DNA from 2 places in the Pseudoclavibacter chungangensis genome. Region 1 is predicted to be linked to the other one. Evidence: riboswitches for the same ligand, from Rfam matches in the RefSeq annotation. Region 1 holds a riboswitch; the other holds the start of a gene.

Evidence for each region. Region 1 has a riboswitch for thiamine pyrophosphate ahead of thiM (hydroxyethylthiazole kinase). Riboswitches for the same ligand answer to the same signal wherever they lie in the genome.
Region 2: another riboswitch for thiamine pyrophosphate. It lies ahead of HNR16_RS04840 (LLM class flavin-dependent oxidoreductase); the one in region 1 lies ahead of thiM (hydroxyethylthiazole kinase).

The regions. Positions count from the first base shown of each region.
Region 1 is NZ_JACCFV010000001.1:454,587-461,775, forward strand. Features, by position in the region: gene HNR16_RS01960 (TetR/AcrR family transcriptional regulator) at 1-195, shown strand, start outside; gene HNR16_RS01965 (dihydrolipoyl dehydrogenase family protein) at 211-1,632, opposite strand; TPP riboswitch at 2,251-2,343, shown strand; gene thiM (hydroxyethylthiazole kinase) at 2,335-3,147, shown strand; gene thiE (thiamine phosphate synthase) at 3,144-3,797, shown strand; gene HNR16_RS01980 (bifunctional hydroxymethylpyrimidine kinase/phosphomethylpyrimidine kinase) at 3,794-5,389, shown strand; gene betT (choline BCCT transporter BetT) at 5,985-7,189, shown strand, end outside.
Region 2 is NZ_JACCFV010000001.1:1,082,414-1,089,602, forward strand. Features, by position in the region: gene HNR16_RS04835 (3-oxoacyl-ACP reductase) at 1-482, shown strand, start outside; TPP riboswitch at 1,071-1,166, shown strand; gene HNR16_RS04840 (LLM class flavin-dependent oxidoreductase) at 1,247-2,569, shown strand; gene HNR16_RS04845 (class I SAM-dependent methyltransferase) at 2,603-3,403, opposite strand; gene HNR16_RS04850 (cupin domain-containing protein) at 3,400-3,789, opposite strand; gene HNR16_RS04855 (response regulator transcription factor) at 3,848-4,471, opposite strand; gene HNR16_RS04860 (sensor histidine kinase) at 4,468-5,625, opposite strand; gene HNR16_RS04865 (CPBP family intramembrane glutamic endopeptidase) at 5,771-6,745, shown strand; gene HNR16_RS04870 (NAD-dependent succinate-semialdehyde dehydrogenase) at 6,862-7,189, shown strand, end outside.

The DNA of each region.
Region 1 (7,189 bases):
GCCGCGATCACGGCCGCCCATCGCATCGCGAACGAGAGCTGGGACACGGGGGACATGGGCTCGTACCTCGACGGCTTCGAGCGTGCCCTCCGTGTGCTCGGCGCCCGTCTCGACGATCTCGTCGGCGCGCCGACCGCCGATCGGTCCGCGCCGGAACGAGACGACGCCGCGCCGTCCCGCGGTGCGGGCGCGTGATGGTCCAGGGCGGTGTCAGGCCTCCGGACGGCCGAGCGCCTCGAGCAGGCGCAACCAGATCTCGCTGACCGTGGGGTAGGCGGGGACCGCGTGCCAGAGCCGGCCGACGGGCACCTCCCCGACGATCGCGATCGTGGCCGCGTGCACGAGCTCGGCGACGGCCGGACCCACGAAGGTCGCGCCGATCACGACGTCGCGCTCGCGGTCGATCACGAGCCGTGCGGCGCCCTGATCGCGATCGCCCTCGAGTGCGGCGCCCGCGACCGACGAGAACCCGACGTCGACGACTCGGACGGGCCGCCCCTTGTCCGCCGCCGACGCGGCCGTGTGGCCGACGGCGGCGACCTCGGGGTCGGTGAACACGACCTGCGGGACCGCGTCGTGATCCGCCGTCGCGACGCCGAAACCCCACGGCGCGTCGTCGGGTGTGCGGCCCGCCGCCCGCGCGGCGATCGCGTCACCGGCCGCGCGGGCCTGGTACTTCCCCTGGTGGGTGAGCGGCGCGCGGCCGTTCACGTCGCCGACGCCGTAGAGCCAGTCGGTGCCCGGGACGAGCATCGTGTCGTCGACGTCGAGTGCGCCCCCGGGAGCGATGCCGACCGAGTCGAGGCCGACGTCGCCGCTCGCGGGCGCGCGACCTGTCGCGATGAGCACCTCGTCGGACACGATGTCGCCGTCGCCGGTCGTCACGTGCACACCATCGGCGGTGCGAGCGACGTGACGGATGTCGACACCCGTGCGGACGTCGACGCCGGCGGCCCGCAGCCCCTCGGTCACGCGCTCGCGCGCGAACGGCTCGAACGCGCCCAGCACCTCGTGCCGGACGAGCATCGTCACGCGGCTGCCGAGCGAGGCGAACGCGCTCGCGAGTTCGGTCGCGACGACGCCGCCGCCCACGACGGTGAGGCGGCTCGGCACGGTATGGGCGCTCGTCGCCTCCCGACTCGTCCACGGTGCGATGTCGGCGAGTCCGGGGATGTCGGGGACGAGTGCCGTGCTGCCCGTCGCGACGACGACCGCGGCACGCGCCCGCAACGTCGTGACCTCGCCCGTCTCGCCGGTGACCTCGACCGTGCGCTCGCCCGCGATCCGCCCGGTGCCGCGGACGAGCTCGGCGCCGATGCCCTCGACCCAGTCGACCTGGCCAGCGTCGGACCAGTGCGAGGTGAACGCGTCGCGGCGGTCGAGGACCGCGGCGACGTCGAGCCCGCCGCGCACGGCCTCGGCGACGCCGGGGAGCGCGCGCGCCGCGGCGAGCAGGCGGCCGGGACCGAGGAGCGCCTTGGACGGCATGCACGCCCAGTACGAGCATTCGCCGCCGACGAGTTCGCGCTCGACGAGTACCGTCTCGAGCCCGGCGGCGCGCGTGCGATCGGCGACGTTCTCGCCGACGGGTCCCGCGCCGATGATGATGACGTCGACCTCGCGCGCGCTCATGCGGCCCACGCCCCGTCTCGGTCGGCGCACCGACCCGCACAGGCGGCACGCCCCGGCGCGTGCCGCACCACGGCGGACGCACGATCCGACACGGACCGAAGGACGGCGGCGGGGCGCTCCGGCACAGGCTGCGGCGAGTCGGAGATGCGGTCCGGGGTGGACTGCGGTGAATCGGCGGTGGCGTCCGGCGAGGTCCGTGACGAGTCGGTCGCGCGGTCCGGCACGGACCGCGGCGAATCGGCGGTGGTGCCCGGCGCGGGCCGCGAAGTCGCGGACGATAGGAGTCTCGGTCGCATGGGTGCGACGATCCTCCCCGCGCGAGCAAGCGTCAACCGCGTCACCCGATCGCGGCGCCGATTCCCACCATCGCGTCATCGCGCGGAGCGATCCAGCCGGGTTGTTGCTACCGGGCCCGCGGCCCGGAAGCAACAACCCGGCTGGATGCTGTTCGACGGAGCGCGAACGCGAGCGCGGGCGGCGTCGTGGCGCGCGGCGGGGCGAGGACGGTGGTGCGAGGGGCGAGGACGGCGGTGCGAGGGCCGAGGAGTGCGGGGTGCGGTTGCAGGGTGGGTGGCGGTCGCGGTGTCGCCGGGCGCTCGAGTCGGGTAGCCTTCCGCGGAGAGTGACACGGGGTGCCCCACCGGGGCTGAGATCACACCCGTCGAACCTGATCTAGTTCGTACTAGCGAAGGGATGTCGCGCATGACGCGTACGCCATCTGCTGTTCTCACGTCCGCCGCCGAGTTGCTCGGGGAGGTGCGCCGGACGACACCGCTCGTCCAGTGCGTCACGAACGTCGTCACGGTCAATTTCGTGGCGAACACCCTCCTCGCGATCGGTGCGAGCCCCGCCATGGCCGATGTGCCGGGGGAGGCGGAACTGTTCGCTCGCGACATCGCGTCCGCCTCGCTCGTGAACCTCGGCACGCCGAGCGGCGAGCAGCGCCTCGGGATGCTCGAGACCGCGGCGGGCGCCACCGCGGGCGGGACGCCGTGGGTGTTCGACCCCGTGGCGGTGGGTGCCCTGCCGGTCCGGACCGCGCTCGCCGCCGAGCTCCTCGCCGCACGGCCGACCATCATCCGCGGCAACGCCTCCGAGATCAGTGCGCTCGCGGGCGCGACCGCGACGGGGCGCGGCGTCGACTCGCAGCAGGACGTCGATGACGCCCTCGACGCGGCCCGCACACTCGCGAACGCGACGGGTGGCGCCGTCGCGGTCTCCGGCCCCGTCGATCTCGTGACCGACGGCGAGAGCGTCGTCCGGATCGCGAACGGCGATCCGCTCCTCACCCGCGTCACGGGTGGCGGCTGTGCGCTCGGGGGCGTCGTCGCCGCGTTCGCGGCGGTCGCCGAGCGGCCGATCGACGCCGCGGTCGCGGCCTGCACCGCCTACGCGGTCGCCGCCGAGTTCGCGGCCGCGGTCGCGAACGGCCCCGGATCGTTCGCCGTCGCGTTCCTCGATGCACTCGACGCGCTCACGGCGGACGACATCGTCCGGGCGGGACGTGTGTCGTGAGCATCGATCTCGCCGTCTACCTCGTGACCGATCCGGACCAGTGCGCCGCCGCGGGCCGGACGGTGCCGGACACCGTCGCGCTCGCCGTCGCCGGCGGCGTGACGAGCGTGCAGGTGCGCGCCAAGGATCTCGCCGCGCGCGCGTTCGTCGATCTCGCCGTCGCCGTCGCGGCGGCGGTGCCGGCGCACGTGCCCGTGCTCGTGAACGACCGCGTGGACGTCTTTCTCGCGGCGCGAGCCCGCGGTGCGGCGCTCGCGGGCGTGCACCTCGGGCAGGACGATCTGCACCCCCGCGATGCGCGGGCGCTCATCGGGCCCGACGCCGTGCTCGGGCTCAGCGCCGCGACACCCGCCGAGCTCGCCGAGGCGACGTCGCTCGGTGCGCTCGTCGACTACGTCGGTATCGGCGCCGTGCGCGACACGGCGTCGAAGCGCGACGCACCCGCGGGGATCGGGGTCGAGGAGGTCGCACGCCTCGCCCGGGGAACATCGCTGCCGGCCGTCGCGATCGGCGGGATCCGTCCCGGCGACGTCGCGGAGCTCCGCGCGGGCGGGCTCGACGGCGTGGCCGTCGTGTCGTGGATCTGCGCCGCAGCTGACCCGCGGGCCGCCGCCGAGGAGCTGCGTCGGGTCTGGGAGGCGGCGGCATGAGCGACGCGACGACCTCGGCCGTCACGACGGGACGCGATGCCGGTGCACCCCCGCCCCGGGTGCTGAGCATCGCGGGCACCGATCCGACGGGCGGCGCGGGCATCCAGGCCGACCTCAAGAGCATCGCCGCGAACGGCGGGTACGGCATGGCCGTCGTCACGGCACTCGTCGCGCAGAACACCCAGGGCGTGCGCTCGATCCACGTTCCACCGACCGCGTTCCTCGTCGAGCAGCTCGACGCCGTGAGCGACGACGTCGAGATCGACGCCGTCAAGATCGGCATGCTGTTCGACGAGCACATCGTCGCCGCCGTTTCGGCCTGGCTCGCGGCGGTGCGTCCGCCGCTCGTCGTCCTCGACCCGGTGATGATCGCCGCGAGCGGTGACTCGCTCGTCTCGGGTGAGGCCGTCGCGGCGATCCGGGCCCTCCTCGCCGAGGTGGATCTCGTGACGCCCAACGTCCCGGAGCTCGCCGCCCTCGTCGAGGCGCCGCCCGCCTCGGGATGGGACGAACTGCTCGAGCAGGCCCGTCGGCTCGCCACCGACCATGGGGTGCTCGTAGTCGCGAAGGGCGGCCACCTCGAGGGGCCGGCCGCGCGCGACGCGCTCGTCGCGCCCGACGGCGAGATCGTCGAGTTCACCTCCGACCGCGTCGACACGCGGAATTCGCACGGGACGGGATGTTCGCTCTCGTCCGCGATCGCGACGCTTCGCGTGCGGACCGGGTCGTGGCCCGCCGCCGTCGGCGAGGCGAAGCGGTGGCTGACGGCGGCCCTGCGCGACTCGGACTCGCTCGCGGTCGGGCGCGGCAGCGGCCCCGTGTCGCACTTCGTCGGGCTGTGGGACGCCGCGGGGTCGCTCGGACCGCTCGGCGCGCACGTCGATAGGGTGATCCCCGGATCATCCGCGGAGCCCGCATCGTCCGACGGCGACCGCAACACGCCTGGCGCGGCCGAGGTGGAGCGCGCGTGGTGGGCGAGCATCGAACCGATCCGCACGGCGACCGACGAGCTCGCGTTCGTGCGCTACCTCGGTGACGGCACGCTCGATCGCGAGGCGTTCGTGCGCTACCTCGCGCAGGACGCGCTCTACCTGCGCGAGTACGCGCGGGCGCTCGCGGCCGCGAGCCTGCTCGCGCCGACGCCCGAGGAGCAGGCGTTCTGGGCGGCGAGCGCGAACGGGGCGATCGCGGCCGAGACCGAGCTGCACGCGGGCCGGGTCGGGCACGAGTCGCTCTTCTCGGCGGAGCCGTTCGACACGACCTCGGCGTACGTTGATCACCTCCTCGCGTTCGCCGCACGGGGGGACTACCTGGGCCTCGTCGCGGCGATCCTGCCGTGCTTCTGGATGTACGACGACATCGGGCGGCGGCTCGCGGCGCGACGACGTCCGGACCACCCGTTCGGCGACTGGCTCGCGACCTACGACGACCCGGCGTTCGCCGCGTCGACGCGTTCGGCGATCGAGATCGTGACGCGGCACGCCGCGGCGGTGGACGGCGAGGAGCGTGAACGCATGCGACGCGCGTTCGAGGTCTCGGCTCGACACGAGCTGCGGTTCTTCGCGGCGCCGCTGCAGGTGCCGAGCGACTGACGGTCCGTTCGTGCGCCGTCTCGGGGGCGCTCCCGGCGGATGACGGGTTCCCGAGCGCCACGGCACCGTCCCGGTGGCCGACACGCCCGGCCGGACGCGCACGGACCGGTGCGATCGGGCGTTCTGCCCCGATCGGACGGTCGAGGGGTCGGCGGGCGGTCTCGGTCGCCGCCGACGGGCGATCGCGGAGCGCGCTGCGACACCGCCCGGTTCCGCGTGTTCATGCGGATCGCACGAGGCGGCGACACCCGTGCGGCGGGTCCACGGGTGCCGGCGGGGGGAGCGGGCGGCAGGCCCGGCCGTCCCGCCGTGTGGGCCGCCGACGCCGGGGGTCGCGGCCGACGCGGTGTCGCGGGGCGCTCCTACACTGGTCGCACCGGTGATCCGGTGCGGGTCGGCACGTCTCCACCCGGCCACGGGACCACCACGGTGCGCGACCGCCCGGTCGCGCGCCGGTTCGGGCGCGAGCCGTGAGCGAGAGGAGCAGGGCAGCCCCGAGGACACCGCACGCACACCGCCGCGCACGGGGCGGCCCACCGCTCGCGCAGCGCGCATCGGGTGGGCCCGCTCGCGACCGAATCGGACGGAACTCCGCATGAACCGAAACGACGACCGAGCTACGCCCGACCCGGACCGCCCCGACGCGAACGACACCGCGGCAGCGCCGGATGCAGCCGGAACCGGCACGAACCGCGACCTCCACACCGGCGACGACGCCGGCACGGCCGACACACGCAGGACGGGAGCGAGCGGCGACGAGGGCGCGAGCACCCGAACGGCCCCCGACCGCTCGGCCGACGGCCGGACGAACCCACCCGTCGCCACGGTCGGGACGGCCGAGTCCGGGGCCGAGGCCGGGGCACCTGACGCGGACGCCGCCCCCACGGACCCCGTCACGCGCTGGCCCGTCTTCATCGGCTCGAGCGTGCTCATCCTCGCCGTCGCCGTGTGGGCGATGATCGATCCCGATCAGGCGGGTGAGCTCATCGGCGCGGTCGTCGTGTGGACGAGCGCGAACCTCGGCTGGTACTACATCCTCACCGCGGCGGTCGTCGTCGGTTTCGTGCTGTTCCTCGCGTTCTCGCGCCACGGCGGCGTGAAGCTCGGCCCCGATCACTCGAAACCGCAGTTCAGCCTCTTCACGTGGACGTCGATGCTGTTCGCCGCGGGCATCGGCATCGACCTCATGTTCTTCTCGGTCGCCGAACCCGTCTCGCAGTACTACGAGCCGCCGACCGGTGGCGGCGAGAGCATCGAGGCCGCACGACAGGCGATCGTCTGGACCCTCTTCCACTACGGCCCCGTCGGCTGGGCGATGTACGCGCTCATGGGCGGCGCCTTCGCCTACTTCGCGTACCGGCGCAATCAGCCCCTCAGCATCCGCTCGCTCCTCACGCCGCTGTTCGGCAAGCGCCTCGACGGCTGGATCGGGCACACGGTCGACGTGACGGCCGTGCTCGGCACGGTGTTCGGCATCGCGACCTCCCTCGGCATCGGTGTCGTGCAGCTCAATTACGGCCTGTACCTCATGTTCGGCATCCCCGAGGGGGTGGGCGCGCAGATCGGACTCATCGTGCTCGCCGTCATCATGGCGACGATCTCGACGGTGTCCGGCGTCGAGAAGGGCATCCGTCGACTCTCGGAGCTCAACGTGGTGCTCGCGATCGTGCTGCTCGTCTACATCACGGTGACGGGCGAGTCGCGTCGGCTCATGGACGGGCTCGTCATGAACATCGGCGACTTCGTCGCTCGCTTCCCGGGCATGCTCATGGACACGCACGCGTGGGAGCAGCCCGACGA
Region 2 (7,189 bases), 630 kb from region 1:
CGTTCGACGGGGACGGCCGCGCGAAGGCCGACGAGATCGCCTACGGTGCATTCGCCGCGCAGTTCGCCGGCTCCGTGGAGGGCGCCCTCAACACCGTGCAGTCGGCGCTGTCCGGCTTCGAGCGGGCGGGGTCCGGCCGGATCGTCAACATCGGCACGAATCTCTTCCAGAACCCCGTCGTGCCGTATCACGACTACACCGCTGCCAAGGCGGCGCTCCTGTCGCTCACGCGCACGTTCGCATCGGATCTCGGGCCGCGCGGCATCACGGTCAACATGGTCAGCGGCGGGCTGCTGCGGACGACCGACGCGAGCGCCGCGACCCCCGCGGCCGTGTTCGATGCGATCGCGGCGAGCACGCCGCTGCGCCGCGTCACGACGCCGACCGAGTTCGCCGATGCCGTCCTCTTCTTCGCGTCACCGTGGTCCCGCGCGGTGACGGGCCAGAACCTCGTCGTGGACGGTGGGCTCGTGGCCGACTGAGGACGCGGGGTGTCGATCGGCGGATGTGCGGACCGCGTCGCGGACGCCCACGGTTCAGTGGGCGTGCAGCCGACGGGCTCGAGAAGCTCGGAACTTGACCCGACGATGAGCCATGAATCCCGTCACGCCGCGACCGACACGGATGTCGAGGCCGTTGCGGAGATGCTCGCCGATGCGATGCGATGCGATGCGATGCGATGCGATGCGATGCGATGCGATGCGATGCGATGCGATGCGATGCGATGCGGACGCCGTCATCGGTGAGGCCGTGGGCGGCACCGCGGGCGAGGGCCGCGGACGGGTGTCGGCTCGGCACTCATCGAGTCGCGACCCGAACGGCTCGACGCGCCGGTCGGTCGGGCGGCGGCATACCTCGAGGCGTCGACCGAGCGGAGTGCCCGGCTCTACGCGCGCCACGGGTTCGAGCGCACCGGTGTGGTGCCCGGTTTCGACACGCCGGACCTGCCGATCGCCATGTGGCGCGACGGGACGAGCTCGCTCCGGACCCCGGCGACGTCCTGAGACCACCTGGCCGCACCGAGCGAGGATGTGCCCGTGCGGCGGCGGCCCGGGCGTGCGTATGCTGGCCGAAGTGACACGGGGTGCCGTCGCGAACGGCTGAGAACAGACCCGTCGAACCTGATCCAGTTCGTACTGGCGAAGGGAATGTCCGGGCATCGTCGTCGGACCCGTCGCGGCGGAGCCGCACGCGGCCGGACGAGACCTCGGGCGGACCTCGCCACTCGCCGAGAGGACCACGGCCCATGACGACGACCGACGCACGCCGCACGATCCGACTGGGCTTGTTCGCATTCGGCTGCGGGCACCATTCCGCGGCCTGGCGGGCGCCCGATTCGAGCGTGGAACGGCTCGGCGACATCGGCTACTGGACGGAGCTTGCCCGCACCGCCGAGCGGGGCGGCCTGGACGCGTTCTTCCTCGCCGACGGCCAGGCGCTCGGCGTCGGCGCGGTCTCGCGGGGGCCGCTCTGGCTCCTCGAACCGATCACGACCCTCGCGGCGATCGCGGCCGCGACCGAACGGATCGGACTCATCACGACGGTATCGAGCACGTTCTGGGATCCGTTCCACGCGGCCCGCCAGCTCGCCGGCCTCGACCACGTCTCACACGGTCGGGCCGGGATCAACGTCGTCACGTCGATGACCGACGACGAGGCGCGGAACCACGGCATGGAGCGGCTCCCACCGCATGCGGAGCGCTATGCGCGGGCGGCGGAGTTCGTGGAGGTGCTGCGCGGCCTGTGGCGGTCGTGGCCGCGCGACGCGATCCGCGCCGATCGTCACGGCTCGTATGTCGACGCGCACGCGCTGCGTCCGATCGACCATCACGGCGAGGCGTTCGACGTGGCCGGCCCGCTGAACGTCCCGAGCTCGCCGCAGGGACACCCCGTCGTGTTCCAGGCGGGGGCGTCGGAGCAGGGCCGAGACCTCGCCGCCCGCTCCGCGGAAGGGATCTACGCCGTCGCGTGGGACCTCGAACAGGCGCGGGAGTTCCGCGACGACGTCCGTCGCCGAGCGAGCGCGTTCGGCCGCGACCCCGACGGCATCGCCGTGATGCCGGGACTCGTGACGCACGTCGCGTCGACGGAGCGGGAGGCGCGCGAGCGGCGTCGTGCCCTCGACGAGCTGCTGCCCGTCGAGGACAGCCTCCGCCAACTGGCGTTCTTCGTCGGCCGGGACACGAGCGAGTGGGACCTCGACGCGCCCGTTCCCGAACTCGCACCGCTCTCGTCCTTCGAGGGGCCGAAGGGACGCTACGCGACCGTGCTCAGGATCGTGGCGACCCGGAACCCCACGGTCCGTGAACTCCTCGGCGTCCTCGCGGCCGGCGGGGGACACGCGACCTTCATCGGGACGCCCGAGCAGGTGGCGGACGAGATCGAACGCTGGGTCGACGCGGGTGGTGCGGACGGATTCAATCTCATGCCGCCGACCCTGCCCGGCGGCATCGAGGAGTTCGTCGAGCACGTCGTCCCGATCCTGCGCCGACGCGGTCGTCGCCCGCTCGCCGAGGACGCCGGGGCGACGACGCTGCGCGAACGGCTCGGGCTCCCCGCGCCGCGCTGACGGTCGGTCGGGCGCGGAACGCCCGCCGACGCGTCAGCGTGCCGGTCGTCTCGCACCGAGCGCGACGCCGCGCAGCCGGTCCTCGTTCGCGGCGAACAGGCGACGCATCGCGAGCACGCGTCGCCGTGCATCGGCGTCGCGCAGCACGTTCCGGAGGATGCGCAGCGTGCCGACGAGCCCCTCGTCGGCCAGGTTCCGCCGCATCTGCAGGAGCGCCATCGGCTCGCTGCCCGTCCACTCGACGACGAGCCCGGCGCCTTCCAGCAGCGCGCGCCACTCCGCGACCGTGAGCGGCCGGGCGTTGACCTTGATCGTGCGGGCGAGGTCCCGCTGGAGGGCGCTCGTGACGTCCGGATCGAGGTCGTCCGGATGCAGGCCGAGCTCGTGGATCGCGTAGCGACCGCCCGGCCGGAGCAGCCGAACGGCCTCCGAGACGATCGCGTGCTTGCCGCGCTCGGACTGCATCGTGAGCATCGCCTCGCCGATCACGAGATCCGCGCTTGCGGCCGGGAGCCCCGTCTCGGCCGCATCGGCCTCGACGACGCGCCCCGCGTCGCCGACGGCGCGCGCCGTCAGGCGCACCGCGTCCGGATCACGTTCCACACCCGTGTACGAGCCCGGATGCGCGGCGATGACGTCGATCGCGGTCCGGCCGAGCCCCGGCGCGAGCTCGACGACGTCCGCCCCCGCGATGTCGGCGTGCGCGAGCAGGCGGCGCGTGAGCCGGAGCCCGCCGGGGCGGAGGACCCGCTTCCCGAGCCGCGCGAGGAGCCAGTGTCCCGGCGTGTTCGCCGCCGCGCGTTCCTCGAACGGCACCCTCGTCTCGTCGGTCATCGCTCCGCTCCCGTTCGCGTCGTGTCGGCGATCGTCCCGCTCGCGGGCGCCTCGTGCCGGACCGTGAGGAGGAACACGCTGTCCTCGATCGCACGCACGGCGTGCCGCTCCGGCGGGATGCCGATGAGCGTGCCGGCCACGAGGTCCCACTCCCGTCCGTCGCCGACGAGCACGACCCGGCCGCGCAGCATCTGCAGCGTCGCCTCCGGCGGGCTCTCGTGCTCGCCGAGCGCCGTCCCGTCGAGCAGGGCGAGCACCGTCTGTCGCAGCAGCTCGCCCGCGTGAACCGATCGGGCGGCCCGTCGTGCAGGGGCCGAGCGTGCCGCGTCGAGCAGCTCGGTGCCGAGTGCAGCGAGGTCGACGGGGGACACATCGGGGCTCGTCATGCCCCGAATCTATGCGCGCGCGTCGGGTCGCGCCGTTGCCTGGGCAACGCGACGCCGATCAGCGCGCGTAGTGCGCGATGAGGCGAGCCCGGTCGCGCACGCCGTGCTTGCGCAGCACGCTCGTGACGACGTTCTTCACGCTGCCCGTCGAGAGGAACAGGCGCTGCGCGATCTCGCGGTTGGAGAGTCCCTCGAGCAGGGCGTCGAGCACCTCGCGCTCGCGCTCGGTGAGATCAGGGGCTGTCGTCGGCCCGCCCCGGGGTGAGGCGAGGACTCGAGCGACGAGGAGTTCGGCGGGGACCGAACCGAGCACCGTCCCGCCCCCGTGCACGCGCCGGACCGCGTCGCCGATGTCGCCCGGTGATGCGTCCTTCAGGAGGTATCCCTTCGCGCCCGCGCCGAGCGCCCGGAGCAGCAGCTCCTCGTCGTCGAACGTCGTGAGCACGATGCACGGCACTCGCGGATGGGGCTCACGCAGACGCTCGATGAGCTCCGGTCCGTCGAGTCCCGGCATGCGCGCGTCGACGAGTGCGACGTCGACGACCACGGATCGGAGCACGTCGAGGGCGCCGAGGCCGTCGGCCGCGTCGGCGACGACCCGCAGATCGTCGGTCGTCCCGAGCATGACGCGGAGGGCATCGCGGATGAGCGGCTGGTCGTCGACGACGAGGACGCGGATCATCCGGCACGCCCCGTCGCGTCGATGTCGTGGGACGGGACGTGCACGCGGAGGGTCGTGCCGGGCCGATCCGGGGAACCGGGCGTGAGGGTCATGGTGCCGCCGAGCGCGACGGCCCGCTCGCGCAGGGCCGAGAGACCGAATCCCTCGACGACCTCGTGCGCGGGCACGCCGTCGTCCACCACGAGCAACTCGGTCGCCGTTCCGTCGACCCGCACGGCGACGGACACCCGCTTCGCGCCCGCATGGCGCACCGCGTTCGCGACCCCCTCCTGCGCGGCCCGGTACAGGGTGAGCGCCGCCTCGGCCGCGAGCTCGTCTGCCGGTCCCTCGACGTCGAGGCGGACGTCGATGCCCCCGGAGGAGGAGGTGAGGGCTCGGAGCGCGCCGACGAGTCCGCGCTCGTCGAGCGACGTCGGCCGAAGGGCGCGCACCCACAGGCGCGTCTCGCTGAGCGCACGCTCGACGCTCGATCGAGCGCCCTCGATCTGCGTCCACGCGCCCTCCTCGTCGCCGCCGCGCAGCAACGACGCGTTACCGAGCGACATCGTCGCGACCGTGAGGTGGTGGCCGACCGAGTCGTGCATCTCGCGGCTCATCCGCGCGCGTTCCTCGGCGAGCGTGAGCTTGCGGATGCGTGCGGCGAGCGCGAGCGCCTCGTCGCGTTCCCCCTCCGCGCGCGCGGCCGTCGCCCCGAGCGCGACGGCGAGTCCGCCGCCCGCGGTCATGAGCAGGCCCGTGCCGAGCACGGTGCCCGGCTCCCCGTCGAACACGAGCCACTGCGTCACCGAAAGGAGGAGGACGACCCCACCGACCGCGAGGGTCGTGACACGGGGGCCGATCACGAACGACAGGTTCGCGAAACCGAGCAATGGGACGAACAGGTGCATACCGGCCGAGGCGGTCAGACCGAGCGCGAGCGCGACGAGCACGAACAGGATCGCGAGTGCCACGCCGACGACCGGTCGGCGCCGGTCCCAGCGCAGCACGAACCACAGCCCCACGACCGCGAGCAGATTCAGGGCGCCGAGCCACGGTGGCGGCAGCAGCGACCAGGCGGACTGCACGAGGAAGTCGATGACCGCCGGGGCCAGCGTGAGCGCGAAGGCGAGGTCGATGTACTGCGGGTGCGCGCGTCCGAGCGGTCGATGCGACATAGAGCGAATGTACGTCGGGGCGCTCGCGGCGGACCGAGGTCGTGACCTTGGTCATGCGGATGCGTGCCGTTCGGGACGCGCGGTGCGAGGCGGTGTCGACGGACGATCGAGGGACGGTGCTCGACCGGCGAAACGGAGGAACGACATGTCGGACCACGGGACATCTCACACGGATGCGGCGCGGGCGCACTCGGTGCCGCTCGCGGGCCCCGCCGGGCGGCCGCGGCCGGCTCCCGGCCACGACGCCGCCACGACGGACCTCGCGACACGACGGGTGCGCTTCTGGCGGCATCCCGTGACCGTCGCGGTCTCGAGCGTCCTCACGCTCGTCGTCATGATCCCCGCGGGCATGCTCGCGCAGTTCCTGCTCGCGCCGCTCGCGGGGGACGACCTCACCCCGGTCACGGCGTCGTTCCTCGCATTCGGCATCGCCGTGCCGATGTGCGCGACAGCGATCCTCGTCGTGTTCCTGCTCCGCCGGCTCGCCCGCCTGCCGTTCCGCACCATCGGGATCCTGCCCGTCTCCCGGCTGTGGCTCGTCGTGCCCGCGGCGCTCGCGGCGTTCGCGATCGTCGCCGCGTCGGCGCTCGTCGGCCAGGTCCTCGCGGGTGGGGCGTGGGGATTCACGGCGCCCGAGACCGTCGGCCCCGGCGAGCTCACGCTGCTCCTCGTGCTGAGCTGTGTGTACGCGCTGTGCAGCCAGGCGTTCCCCGAGGAGCTCGTCTTCCGCGGACACCTCATGAGTGCGCTGCGTGGCCGCATGCCGGCGTGGGGCGTCATCGTCCTCAGCTCGCTCCTGTTCGGAGTGCTGCACCTCGTCTCGCAGTCGAGCGCCGAGGGCGCCTGGGAGCGGTCGCTCTACGCGCTCGCGGCGGGGGCCTTCGGATTCGCGGCGGCCGCGTTCTTCCACGTCACGGGGTCGGTCTGGGGGAGCGTCGGGATCCACTGGGGTCTGCACATCGGCCTGCGGCTCGTGCCCTTCGAGGCGAACGACGACGGCACCGTGCTCCTGAGCCAGATCCTCGGCTTCGTCCTCGTCGGTGTCGCGGTGCTCCGCCTCGGACGGAGACGTGAACGGGGCGCCGTGCGTGCGACGTCCGGCGCACCCATTGAAAACTAACGGCGCTCATTTAGGATCGGACCGTCCGCCGATTCCCGGCCGCACCCCACCGATCCGATGGGTCGTGCCCTATGTTCGGGAGACGCGGAACCATCGCATCGATTCAAGGAGGATTCATGACGAGCTACGAGGTCGTCAACCCGGCCACCGGCGAGACGGGGGAGACCTTCCCCACCGCATCGGCCGCGGACGTCGAGCAGGCCGTCGCGGGCGCGTTCGCCGCGTACACGAACTGGTCGCGCGCCACGACCGTCGCCGAACGTGCCGCGCTCATCGGGGCGGTCGCGCAACTGCACCGCGACCGCATCGACGAGCTCTCCGAGATCATCGTCCGCGAGATGGGCAAGCCCATCGACCAGGCCCGCGGTGAGGTCGAGTTCTCGGCCGACATCTACCAGTACTACGCCGACAACGCCGAGACGTTCCTCGCCGACCAGAAGATCG